Regions from separate parts of the Streptomyces sp. NPDC096324 genome, predicted to be linked through region 4. Evidence: riboswitches for the same ligand, from Rfam matches in the RefSeq annotation. Region 4 holds a riboswitch; each other region holds the start of a gene.
What was found. A riboswitch is a leader RNA that binds a small molecule or an ion and turns the genes downstream of it on or off. The one in region 4 is predicted to bind cobalamin.
Positions count from the first base shown of each region.

Region 1: it holds a riboswitch for cobalamin, as region 4 does, so the genes downstream of both, ACIQ7M_RS11120 (cobalamin biosynthesis protein) here and metE (5-methyltetrahydropteroyltriglutamate--homocysteine S-methyltransferase) in region 4, are expected to answer to the same signal.
Region 2: it holds a riboswitch for cobalamin, as region 4 does, so the genes downstream of both, ACIQ7M_RS16725 (ribonucleoside-diphosphate reductase subunit alpha) here and metE (5-methyltetrahydropteroyltriglutamate--homocysteine S-methyltransferase) in region 4, are expected to answer to the same signal.
Region 3: it holds a riboswitch for cobalamin, as region 4 does, so the genes downstream of both, ACIQ7M_RS00970 ((2Fe-2S) ferredoxin domain-containing protein) here and metE (5-methyltetrahydropteroyltriglutamate--homocysteine S-methyltransferase) in region 4, are expected to answer to the same signal.

Region 1 is NZ_JBIWFK010000004.1:66,592-69,790, reverse strand. It holds gene ACIQ7M_RS11125 (cobyric acid synthase) at 1-307, opposite strand, end outside; gene ACIQ7M_RS11120 (cobalamin biosynthesis protein) at 304-1,275, opposite strand; cobalamin riboswitch at 1,381-1,524, opposite strand; gene ACIQ7M_RS11115 (hypothetical protein) at 1,658-1,876, opposite strand; gene ACIQ7M_RS11110 (inorganic phosphate transporter) at 1,897-3,138, opposite strand.
Region 2 is NZ_JBIWFK010000005.1:591,180-594,378, reverse strand. It holds gene mctP (monocarboxylate uptake permease MctP) at 1-221, shown strand, start outside; gene ACIQ7M_RS16730 (GNAT family N-acetyltransferase) at 369-887, shown strand; cobalamin riboswitch at 940-1,089, shown strand; gene ACIQ7M_RS16725 (ribonucleoside-diphosphate reductase subunit alpha) at 1,220-3,199, shown strand, end outside.
Region 3 is NZ_JBIWFK010000001.1:232,315-235,513, forward strand. It holds gene alc (allantoicase) at 1-372, shown strand, start outside; gene ACIQ7M_RS00965 (3-oxoacyl-ACP reductase family protein) at 712-1,461, opposite strand; cobalamin riboswitch at 1,559-1,684, shown strand; gene ACIQ7M_RS00970 ((2Fe-2S) ferredoxin domain-containing protein) at 1,784-2,140, shown strand; gene ACIQ7M_RS00975 (tachylectin-related carbohydrate-binding protein) at 2,403-3,199, shown strand, end outside.
Region 4 is NZ_JBIWFK010000006.1:407,451-410,649, forward strand. It holds gene metE (5-methyltetrahydropteroyltriglutamate--homocysteine S-methyltransferase) at 1-1,687, opposite strand, end outside; cobalamin riboswitch at 1,854-2,096, opposite strand; gene ACIQ7M_RS18840 (DUF6228 family protein) at 2,168-2,434, shown strand; gene ACIQ7M_RS18845 (hypothetical protein) at 2,530-2,859, shown strand.

The DNA.
Region 1 (3,199 bases), on a different contig from region 4:
CGCGGGCGCTCATCTCGCCCACCGGCTTTCCCATCAGGACGACCTGGCTGCTGCGGTCGCTGCCCGGCTTGAGCAGCACGGGATTCATCAGCGCGGTCGGCTCCACGCGGGCGGCCTGCGCCTGCATGGCCTGCGCCCGCCCGATCTCGGCGCCCTCGCGCGTCACGAACGAGTTCAGGGACATGTTCTGCGCCTTGAAGGGCGCGACCTTGACGCCCTGGCGCGCCAGCCACCGGCAGATCCCGGCGGTCACGACGCTCTTGCCCGCGTCGGAGGTGGTCCCGGCGATCAGCAGCCCGCCGCTCATGCGGTGCGCCCCTTCCTGGTGACCGGAACCCGTCCGGCTCCGGTGAGCAGAATCCGGCCGGCGGCGCTCACGCCGAGCGCGAGCCAGCCCACGCGCCGCGAGAGCCGTACGGCCCGTTCGATGTCGTGGACGTGGACGGCGCGCCCCGCGCCGTTGAGGACGGGCCGGTGCTCGACCCGTCCGCCGTACGAGAGGGTGCCGCCGAGCCGCACGCCGAGCGCGCCCGCGAACGAGGCCTCCACGGGCCCGGCGTTGGGGCTCGGATGCTTGCGGGCGTCGGCGCGCCAGGCCCGCAGGGCACCGCGCGGATCGGGTCCGGCCACGGCCGCGAGGACGGCGGTCAGCCGGGCGCCCGGCCAGCCGGCCAGGTCGTCGAGCCGGGCGGAGGCCCAGCCGTAGCGCCGGTGGCGGGGGGACTTGTGTCCGACCATGGCGTCGAGCGTGTTCACGGCGCGGAAGGCGACGAGTCCGGGCACGCCGGCGATGGCGCCCCAGACCAGAGCGCCCACGACGGCGTCGGAGGTGTTCTCGGCGACGGACTCGACGACCGCGCGCGCGACGCCGTCGGCGTCCAGCGCCTGCGGATCGCGTCCGCACAGGTGCGGCAGCCGTTCCCGGGCCGCGCCGAGGTCACCGGCCGCGAGCGGGCCGCCGATCGCCCGCGCCTCGCGGCCGAGGGAGGTCCCTCCGACGACGGCCCAGGTGGCGGCGGCGGTCAGGGCGATCGAGGCGGTACGGGAGCGGCGTACGGTGCGGCTCGCCAGCGCGGCCAGTCCGGTGGCGCCGCCGACGCAGACAGCCGTGTGCAGGGCGCCCCACCCGCGGTGGTCCCGCCACAGGGTCCGTTCGACGGTCGCGGCGGCCCGCCCGAACGCGGCGACCGGATGCCCTCGGCGGGGATCGCCGAGCAGCAGGTCGCCGAGAAGGCCGGCGGCGGCGCCGTACGCGAAGACGCGATCGGCACGCACGGGGTCAGCCGGCCGTGGGGTGGAGCGGAACCCTCGTACTCAGCGAAACGGGCAACGGGCAGCCGCGCATGGCGATATGTCCTCACTCAGGGTGTCCACGCCCTGGTTCGACGAGACCGGCGGTGAGAGTTCCTGGCTCCCGGGGAGTTTCTTCCCCGATGACAGTGGCGGGACCGCGCCGGATTCGCACCGGCTTCCTCTCATGCCGCCGTACTTGGCTCCGGCAGTCCACCACGGGGTGAGAACGGCCGTCAACTGGCTGTTGACCTGCGGAGGGACAGTGTGCGCAGGCCCACATACGCGTGGGGTGCGGGACGGTGATCCGTCCCGCACCCCACGCGCGGTTCCGTTCGGCGCGACCCGGTTCCGGGCCGCCGACGGGCTACTTGGTGATGATCAGAGAGATGCCGTACGCCACCGCCGCGGCACAGGCCGCGAAGCAGACGTACGCGCCGGTGGCCGCCGCGACCGCGGAACCGCCCTGGGCGGACTCCTTCTTGGAGAGGCCGGCGACGCCGAGGGTGAAGAGGGCGACGAGGGCCACGGTCACTCCGAGGCTGACCCCGAAGACGGACCCGAGGGCTGACCAGTCGATGCTCATGCTGTTTCTTCCTTCGGTTCTCAGGCCACTCGGGACGGCGCCGACGGGTTCACCGTGGGCTCGGCCGGAGCCGGGATGGTGGCCGTGAGGCCTTCGGCCACGGTGCCGGCCGGGGGCGGGGTGACGGCGGCGATGGCCTGCGTCACCACACCGGCGGGCTCCTCGGTGTCGTTCACGTTGTTGTGGTCGATCACCTCGCGGCGCGAGCGGCGCCAGATCGCGAAGCTGGAGCCGACCAGGAACGCGGCGACGAGCGCGGTGCCCCAGGCACCGAAACCGGTCACCCACTCGGCGCCGGCGCCGACCAGGGCGGCGGCGGGCAGCGTGAGGACCCAGGCGACGACCATGCGGGTGGCGGTGGACCAGCGGACCACACCGCCCTTGCGGCCGAGACCCGCGCCCATCACGGAACCGGAGACCGAGTGCGTGGTGGAGAGGGAGAAGCCGATGTGCGAGGAGGCCAGGATGACCGTCGCCGCGCTGGTCTGGGCGGCGAAGCCCTGCTGCGGCTGAAGGTCGGTCAGGCCCTTGCCCATCGTGCGGATGATGCGCCAGCCGCCCAGGTAGGTGCCGAGCGCGATGGCGAGACCGGCGGAGAGGATGACCCAGACCGGCGGGTCCGAGTCGGGAGCGACGGCGCCACCGGCGACCAGGGCCAGGGTGATGATGCCCATCGTCTTCTGCGCGTCGTTCGTGCCGTGGGCCAGCGAGACCAGGCCCGCGGAGGCGATCTGGCCGGCGCGGTAACCCTTCTTGGTCGCCTTGGTGTCGGCGCCGCCGCTCAGCTTGTACGACAGCCGGGTGGCGAGCATGGCGGCCAGACCGGCGACGATCGGGGCGGCGACGGCGGGCAGAAGCACCTTGCCGACCAGGACGTCACCGTGCACGGCGCCGGTACCGGCGGAGGCGATGGTGGCGCCGACCAGGCCGCCCATGAGGGCGTGCGAGGAGCTGGACGGGAGTCCGACGAGCCACGTCACCAGATTCCAGAGGATCGCGCCGACGAGCGCGGCGAAGATCACCTCTGGCCGGATGCCCGTCTCGTCGACGAGGCCCTTGGAGATCGTGTTGGCGACCTCGACGGAGAGGAAGGCGCCGACAAGGTTGAGGGCGGCGGACATGGCCACCGCGACCTTGGGCTTGAGTGCGCCGGTCGAGATGGTGGTGGCCATCGCGTTGGCGGTGTCGTGGAAACCGTTCGTGAAATCGAACACGAGAGCGGTGACGATCACGATTCCGAGGAGGAGCGTGATGTGTTCCATTTACCCAGGCTTCTGTTGGACGTCAGTGGCAGGTGGACCGTAGGCAACCTGGGTGAACGGA
Region 2 (3,199 bases), on a different contig from region 4:
GCAGCTCGAAGGAGATCCCCGGCATCGGGGAGATCGGCTACATCGGTCTGACGGCGTTCGTCCTGAACGTGGCCGTGACCGTCGTCCTGACCTTCGTCCTCAGGGCGCTCAAGGCCCCGGAGGGCGTGGACGAGACCTCGCCCGGTGACTACACGGCCGACGCGGGCGACACGGGCGTCGAGACGGAACTCCCGCCGGCGACGGCGGACGCGAGCCACTAGGAGACGCCGGGACCGGTCCCGGCCCACAGGCCCGGACCTGTGGGTCACGCAGGCCCGCGGGCCGGCTCTCGCGACAGCCACAGAACGACGGGCCGCCGGAGGAAAACCGGCGGCCCGTCGCCGTGCCGGTCGGGCACACTCGCCCGCATGGACATCGTCATCCGGCCGGCACGGCCCGAGGAGTACCCCGTCATCGGCGAGATCGCGGCCCGTGCCTACCTCGGGGACGGGCTGCTCGACTTCGGGGAGAGCGACGCGTACCTCGGAAGGCTGCGGGACGTCGCGGGGCGCGCGGCCGTCGCCGAGGTGCTCGTCGCCGCCGAGGGGGACCGGGTGCTCGGCACTGTGACCTTCGCGGCGGACGGCGGCCCCATGGCCGACTCGGCGCGCGACGGTGAGGCCGAGATCCGGATGCTCGCGGTCGCGCGGGAGGCGCGTGGCCGGGGCGCCGGTGAGGCCCTCGTGCGCGCCTGCGTCGCACGGGCACGGGCCCTGGAGGGCTGCGCGCGCCTCGTGCTGTCCACCCAGCGCACCATGCACAGCGCCCACCGCCTCTACGAGCGCGTCGGCTTCACCCGCACCCCGGACCGCGACTGGAACCCCCTTCCGGAGCTCGACGACATCCGGCTGCTCACTTACGAGTTGACGTTCCGGCACGCTCCGTAGCGCTCTCGGACACCGAGCGGACACAACATGTGGGGGCAGTCCCGAGGCCCGGCACAAGATGTATGCTCATGGTCGCTGTCGCCGCAGGGGAATCCGGTGCGAATCCGGAACTGTCCCGCAACGGTGTACTTGTGCGTGTTCGCGTCTGCGTGTGCCCGTACTCGCGTCAGTCCGAGGACCTGCCGACAGCGCGCCCCGGCCGTCCGGCCCGGGTGCCGACGACGTCCGGGCCTCGCGGAATGGGCCGGTGGACGCGGTGCGCTGCTGCCCGAAAGCGCTCCCGTGTGCCCCTGCCCGCCCGCAAGGCCCCGTGCCGAGCGAGGAGAGCCCACGTGACCATCGCGCCAGCCGATCCGGCTTCAGTGACCGCGCCGCAGGCCCCGGTGGAGACCGACGGTCCCGGGACCGCGCTGCTGCGGACCCTGACGGATCTGACCGCCGACCTCCCCGACGCCGACCCCGGCCGGGTCGCCGGGGCGGCGCTGCGCGGCCGGTCCGCCCGCGCCGACGAGGCCGAGCTGCGCGAACTGGCCACCGAGGCGGCCGCGGGTCTCATCTCCGAGGACCCCGCCTACTCGCGGCTGGCCGCCCGTCTGCTCGCGATCACCATCGCCGCGGAGGCCGCCTCCCAGGGCGTCACCACCTTCTCCGAGTCGGTCGCCGTCGGCCACCGCGAAGGCCTGATCGCCGACCGTACGGCCGCGTTCGTGGAGCTGCACACGGACCGTCTCGACACGCTGATCGACGCCGAGGGCGACGACCGCTTCGGCTACTTCGGACTGCGCACGCTGCACTCCCGCTATCTGCTGCGGCACCCGATCACCCGCAAGGTCGTAGAGACGCCCCAGCACTTCATGCTGCGGGTGGCCTCCGGTCTCGCGGAGGACGACACCGCCCGTTCGGTGGACGAGGTCGCGGCTCTCTACCGGCTCATGAGCCGTCTCGACTACCTGCCCTCCTCCCCCACGCTCTTCAACTCCGGTACGCGGCACCCCCAGATGTCGTCCTGCTACCTCCTCGACTCCCCGCTGGACGAGCTGGACTCCATCTACGACCGCTACCACCAGGTGGCTCGCCTGTCGAAGCACGCGGGCGGCATCGGCCTGTCGTACTCCCGCATCCGCAGCCGCGGTTCGCTGATCCGCGGCACCAACGGGCACTCCAACGGCATCGTCCCGTTCCTGAAGACGCTCGACGCCTCGGTGGCCGCGGTGAACCAGGGCGGCCGGCGCAAGGGTGCGGCGGCGGTCTACCTGGAGACCTGGCACTCCGACATCGAGGAGTTCCTTGAGCTGCGCGACAACACCGGTGAGGACGCCCGGCGTACGCACAACCTGAACCTCGCGCACTGGATCCCGGACGAGTTCATGCGCCGGGTGAACGAGGACGGCGTCTGGTCGCTGTTCTCCCCGGCCGACGTGCCGGAACTGGTCGACCTGTGGGGCGACGCGTTCGACGCGGCCTACCGCAAGGCCGAGGAGGCGGGCCTCGCCCGGAAGACCATCCAGGCCCGCGATCTGTACGGCCGCATGATGCGCACCCTCGCGCAGACCGGCAACGGCTGGATGACCTTCAAGGACGCCGCCAACCGCACCGCCAACCAGACGGCGGAGCCGGGTCACACCGTCCACTCCTCGAACCTGTGCACCGAGATCCTGGAGGTCACGGACGACGGGGAGACGGCGGTCTGCAACCTGGGTTCGGTCAACCTGGGCGCGTTCGTGACCGGCGGGGACATCGACTGGGAGCGGCTCGATCAGACCGTGCGCACCGCGGTGACCTTCCTCGACCGCGTGGTGGACATCAACTTCTACCCGACCGAGCAGGCGGGCCGCTCCAACGCCAAATGGCGTCCGGTCGGCCTCGGCGCGATGGGCCTTCAGGACGTCTTCTTCAAGCTGCGGATCCCGTTCGACTCGCCCGAGGCCCGCGCCCTGTCGACCCGGATCGCCGAGCGGATCATGCTCGCCTCGTACGAGGCCTCCGCGGACCTGGCCGAGCGCAACGGACCGCTCCCCGCCTGGGAGAAGACCCGTACCGCCCGTGGCGTCCTGCACCCGGACCACTTCGACGTCGAGCTGAACTGGCCGGAGCGCTGGGCGGCCCTGCGCGAGCGGATCGCCTCGGTCGGCATGCGCAACTCGCTGCTGCTGGCCATCGCGCCGACCGCCACCATCGCCTCGATCGCGGGCGTGTACGAGTGCATCGAGCCGCAGGTGTCGAACCTGTTCAAGCGCGAGACGCTCTCCGGCGAGTTCCTCCAGGTCAACTCGTACCTGGTGGCCGAGCTGAAGGCGCTCGGCGTGTGGGAC
Region 3 (3,199 bases), on a different contig from region 4:
GACGACGGCTGGGAGACCCGCAGGCGACGCGACGACGGCAACGACTGGATCCGCTACCGGCTCGTCGCCCGGTCCGAGATCCGCGCCGTCGAGATCGACACGGCGTACCTGAAGGGCAACAGCGCCGGATGGGCCTCGGTGTCGGTGCGCGACGGAGACGCGGGGGAGGGGGAGTGGACGGAGATCCTGCCCCGCACCCGGCTCCAGCCCGACACCAATCACCGCTTCACCCTCGCCGCACCCGCCGTCGCCACGCACGCGCGCGTGGACATCTTCCCGGACGGCGGCATCTCCCGCCTGCGCCTCTTCGGCTCCCTGACGGAGGAGGGGGCGTCCCGCCTGGCGGCACGCCACCAGGAACTGGGCGGCTGAGCCGCCCAGTTCCGCAGCCGGGCGAACCGTCACCGGGGCCTACGCGGGGGCCGTCCCGGAGAGGGCCCCCGCGCTGCGGTCACTGGCCCGCACCCTAGGCAAGGGGCCCCGCCAGGGGGCTCATCGCGTGCGCTGCCCCGGCAGAGGCCGCCCCCCCCGCACGGGCCCCTCGGCATGCGCTGCCCCTCGGCGTTGGCTGCCCCTCGGCCGGACTCGCTCCCACGGCCGGGGGTCCCCCCGACAGGGGCTGCCCTTTGTACGGAGCTGGTCCCCCGGCAGGGGATCTCCCCGGCATGGGCTGCCCCGCCCGCAAGGGCGCCCGCACCCGCGCTCCGGTCCTCACGCCGCGTGTCCGCCGTCCACCGCGAACTCCGCCCCCGTGACGTAGGCCGCCTCGCCGCCCGCCAGATACGCGACGATCGACGCGACCTCTTCGGCGGCGCCGAAGCGGCCCACGGCGGTCATCGCGCTCTGACCCGCCGCGTAGGGGCCGTTCGCCGGGTTCATGTCCGTGTCGACGGGGCCGGGATGGACGATGTTGGCGGTGATCCCGCGGTCGCCGAGTTCCCGCGCCAGTGCCTTGGTCAGGCCGATCAGCGCGGACTTGCTCATCGCGTAGAGCGTCCCTCCCGGACCGGGGACGCGCTGGGTCATGCAACTGCCGATCGTGACGATCCGCCCGCCGTCCCCGAGGTGCGGCGCGGCCGACCGGGAAGCCAGGAAGACCCCCCGGACATTCACGTCGAGCACCCGGTCCACGTCCGCCAGGGTCAGGGATGCGAGCGGACCCAGCACCCCCACCCCCGCGTTGTTGACGAGGACGTCGAGCCGCCCGAACTCCGCGACGACCCTGTCCGCCACCGTGCCGGCCTCCGCCGCGTCGGAGGCGTCCGCCCTCAGGGCGAGTCCCCTGCGCCCGAGCGCCTCGACACCCCGTACGACGTCCTCCGCGGCCTCCTTGCCGCTCACATAGGTGACGGCCACGTCCGCGCCCTCGCGGGCCAGCCGCAGCGCCGTCGCGGCCCCGATGCCCCGGCTCCCGCCGGTCACGAGGGCCACCTTGCCGTTCATGTCTCGCTGAGAAGTCATGGACCCATCCCAGCCGTTCGAGCCGTGTGGCGCTGGCGGCCAACGGACACCGACATCGGTGGATGACATGATGATCGACGACATAGGGCGACGGCGGAACGAGGAAGCCGGTGTGAATCCGGCGCGGTCCCGCCACTGTGACCGGTGACTGCGCTGCGGCAGGCCACCGCCCCGACCGGGGCGGGGAGGCGGAGCGTTCAAGGATCCGGGAGCCAGGAGACTCACGCGGTCGCCTCCTCGAGCGACACCGGGGCGGATCTCCCCGGGAGGGGAGTGGTGTGCCGTGCCCGAGACACCTTCGGAAGAGACACCGGGGGAGCCCGTGGTGGGCGGACCCGTTCCGTGCCGGGTCGTCGTGTGCCGGGACTGCTGCTGCGGCAGTCCCAAGGTGACCGGAGTGGATCACGCCGCACAGACCGCGCGGCTGCGCGCGGCGGTACCGGTGCGCGTCTCCGAGTGCCTCGACGTGTGCGACCAGGCCAACGTCATCGTCGTACAGCCGTCCGCCGCGGGCCGGGCCGCCGGCGCACGGCCCGTCTGGCTCGGACTCGTCAACGACCCCGACGCGACCGAGGACATCGTGGCCTGGGTGCGCGCCGGCGGTCCCGGACTGGCTCCGCCGCCGGACATCCTCGATCTGTACACCTTCACCCCACCGAGGCGCCCGGCGGATTCCTGAAGCCCGCGCACCTCACGTGGAACGACCGGCCCCGGGGCACCGAGCGTGACGTCCCGGGGCTTTCCGATGCCCTGTCAGGACGTAACAGGCCAAGGACGTTTGCGTCCAGCCGATCTCTCTTCCACCCCTCGTGACCTGCGGCGAAAGTAGTTCTTGCCACCGGGAGATCCGCCCGGGACGACCTCCACGGCTGCACCTGCAGGGCAGCCGGGCGGTCGGTGACGTGCCTTCGCCCGTTCGACTTCACACCGCAGGAGAGATCATGAAGTTCAGCCACGCCGTCCGCCGTACCACCGCAGCAGTCGCCGCCGTCGGCGCGATGTCCCTCGGCATGGTCGCGACCACCGCCGGCGCCGCGCACGCCGTCGCCTCGTGCTCCGGTGACGTGTCGGTGTACGGCACGCTGGCGGACGGACGGCTGACGTACACGCAGATCGCGCCGGACACGGGCAACCGCGTCAAGACGCTCATCGGCCCGAACCTCGGCTTCACGCCCAAGGCGATGGCGACGCTCAACTTCAACACGGTCCTGGTCACGTCCACCACCGGCGACCTCTACCGGGTCGACATCCAGACGAACAACACCTCCCTCGGGGTCGCGGGAGTCGTCAAGATCTGGGACGGCGGCTGGACCTTCGACAAGATGGTCTACGACGGAGCCGGACACCTCTACGGAACCGTCGACGGCCAGCTCCACCAGTACGTCGTCTCGCAGCCCAAGCCCGCGGGCTCGGCCCACATAGGCCAGCACGTCGTGATCGACACCGGCTTCGTCCTCAAGACGCTCGCCGCGGCCGGCGACGACCGCATCGTCGCCTCGACCGCGGACGGCCGGCTGCTCAGCTACAAGATCAACGGAGTGAACGACTGGGACCTCTCGGTCCTCAAGGCGAGCGGCTGGTCGGCGGTCGACTCGCTCTCCTCGCCGGGTGGCGGCCTCTACTACGGCCGCACCAACGGCGGCATGTACTGGTACTCCGACGCCGACCCGACCGACGGCGACGGCAGCGACGTCACCTACCACTCGGACGACCCGGTGGACGCCTCCGGCTGGACCCA
Region 4 (3,199 bases):
CCGGCCGGGAGGTGAGCGACTGGGCGTACGTCGTCCAGCGCACGGTCATCGGTTCGGGCCGGGAGATGTCCCCGGCCAGGATCGGTGGACGGACGTAGCGCGTGCCGTAGGACTGCACCCAACCATGCTGTGTGGCCAGGTATCCCGTCATCTGCTCGGCGAAGTACTGGACCATGTCGTTGCGTTCGGGTTCGCCGTGCACGAGAACGTCCAGGCCGGCCTTCTCCTGGAAGGAGATGACCTCCTGGATCTCCGCCTTGATGCGCTCCTCGTAACCGGCCGCGTCGATACGTCCCTTGCGCAGGTCGGCGCGGGCGGTGCGCAGTTCGCCGGTCTGCGGGAAGGAGCCGATCGTGGTGGTCGGCAGCAGAGGCAGGCCGAGATGGGCGCGTTGGGCCGCCGCGCGCCCGGCGTAGGGCTGGGGGCGGCGGCCGTCGGCGTCCGCGACGGCTGCGGTGCGGGCCCGTACGACGGGGTCGTGCGTGATCGGCGAGTTCACCCGCGAGGCCAAATCAGCTCGGTTCGCGGCGAGTTCACCCGCGATCGCGTCGGTGCCGAGGCCGAGTCCCTTGGCGAGGGCGACGATCTCGACGGTCTTCTGCCGGGCGAAGGCGAGCCAGCGCAGGAGCTGCGGGTCGATGTCCCGTTCGGCGGTCGTGTCGAGCGGGACGTGGAGCAGGGAGCAGGACGCCGACACGTCGACCCGGTCGGCGAGACCCAGCAGGGTGCCGAGGGTGGCGAGGGACTTGGCCAGATCGTTGATCCAGATGTTGCGGCCGTTGACGACGCCGGCGACCAGCCGCTTGCCGGGCAGGCCGCCCGCGGTCGCGAGGGCTTCGAGGTTGGCGGCCCCGGCGTCGGTGAAGTCGAGGGCGAGTCCGTCGACGGGGGCCTTGGCCAGTACCGGCAGGGCGTCGCCGAGCCGGTCGAAGTAGGAGGCGACCAAGAGCTTCGGCCGGTCGGTCAGGGAACCGAGAGCGTGGTAGGCGTGCGCGGCGGCGTCCAGTTCGGCCGAGGTGCGGTCCTGGACGAGGGCGGGCTCGTCGAGCTGAATCCACTCGGCTCCGGCCGCGCGCAGGTCGGCGAGGACCTCGGCGTACACCGGCAGCAACCGGTTCAGCAGGGTGAGCGGCTCGAAGTCGGCGGGCACGCCCGGGGCGGGCTTGGCGAGCAGCAGGTAGGTGACCGGGCCGACCAGTACCGGGCGGGCGCCGAGCCCGAGGGCGAGAGCCTCGTTCAGCTCGGCGACCTGCTTGGTGGAGTCGGCCGTGAAGACGGTGTCCGGCCCCAACTCGGGCACCAGGTAGTGGTAGTTGGTGTCGAACCACTTGGTCATCTCCAGCGGTGCGACATCCTGCGTGCCGCGGGCCATGGCGAAGTAGCCCGCCAGGTCGTCCGCCTCCAGGGCGGCCCGGTGGCGGGCGGGGATCGCGCCGACCATGACGGTGGTGTCCAGGACGTGGTCGTAGTACGAGAAGTCACCGGTCGGGACCTCGTCGATACCCACGTCGGTGAGCCGGCGCCAGTTGGCGGCGCGAAGGTCGGCGGCGGTGCGGTGGAGGGCGTCGCCGGTGACGCGGCCCTTCCAGTAGCCCTCGATCGCCTTCTTCAGTTCCCGGTCAGGTCCCTGGCGGGGGTAGCCGTACACGGTGGCCCGTGCTGCCGCGGTCGCGGACTTCGCTGTCACGGAAATCTCCTTCGCGAGATATCTCCTTGGGATCCCGGCAACGGGACGCGAGCGCGAAGGGGTGACGAACCGGGCGGAACCGATCTCGCGCGGAGCAGCGCGATCTTCCGTCCGACATGTACGCCGACCCGCCCACGAGGTCACCGGGATGTCCGCGCACGATTCCTTTCGCGCGCGGGCAACGGGCAGGTCTTCGGACTCACGGGCACGTCTCCTCGTACACACTTCGTACGAGCGATACGAGACACCTACTGGCCGTCGCTTCCCAGACCCTGTTCGTCGGGTCCAGTGCGTATGACGGCGGTCGTTCCCGCTCACCGCTGCGGGGCAGTCCCGGATTCCCACCGGGTTCCCTCTTACGACGCATCCCGCCTGGCGGACGGGGCGAACCAGCTGCACGGCCCAGCCTAGGGCAATCCACCCGCGCGGCCGATCACATCCGGCATTCGGACGGTGAGGTGGGACACGGGAGCGGCGTCCGTGGGACGCGGCGACGGTGGGAAACGCGTCCCCTTGCCGAAGACTTCCGAGGCTGGGAAGGAGTGCGCACCTGGCACTCCCTGCTACGCCCTGACCCTCTCAGCGGAACACCACCCTGGTGGCCACATCCAACCGACCTGGGGCATCCGTGACCGAGCACCCTCCGAGGAACGGCAGTTCGAGACCAACACGGTGCACGCAGCGGGGGAGGTCATGCGCAACCTCACCGCTGAAATCCGCACGTTCATTGCGGGCGTCGCGGAGTAGCTCGAAACTGTCCCGCAACCCGGGGCTTCTTCCCGGCGCTGGGCCTTAGCCGGTATTCCCGGGCCTGTGACCGTGTGCTGTGGCAGTCTTCCAGCATGCCGGCAGAGCTGAGAGAACACGCAGGTCGTCACTTCGCCATCCAGTTCCACTACGCCTTGCCCGACGACTCCTGGGCTGTGGAGCTGAGCGAGGCCGTGCCTGCGCCGGCCGCGTGGGCTGAGACGACCCATCTGCCTGGGCCACCCTTCCTCGCGGCGCTCGTCCCCGACGAGGACCCTGACCTGGAGCCGACCGTCCGCATCTACAGCCCCGACGGGCACACCATCCCCTACGAGATCATGCAATGGTTCATGGAGGAGGTGGCCGACCAGGTGGAACGCTGCCGCATCGCGTTCGAGCAGGGTGAACCCGAAGCATTGAAATGATCACGCAGCGGCTGGTGTGATCACGGCGTCGGAGCCGTCCTGATCCGGCGGTAGTGACAGCCCTAATCCGGTGGTAGCGACATCCCTGCGAGACGTACGCGCCGGCTGTTCCGGCAGCAGAGGTTGGTCGCGATGACGGTCACGTGGGTGTCGGGCTGACTCCTTGAGTCGTCCGGGGACTTGATCCCTGTATTCAGAGGTGATGCCCGACGCTCTCGCGACCGCCATCATCGTCAACACTGCTCGCTTGATCACTCGTTGGTATCTGTGGTGCGAGCCCGCCGCATGGTGACCCCTCGCGATGCCCGAGCCGCTTCAGCTCCAAACGCAGACCGGGGCC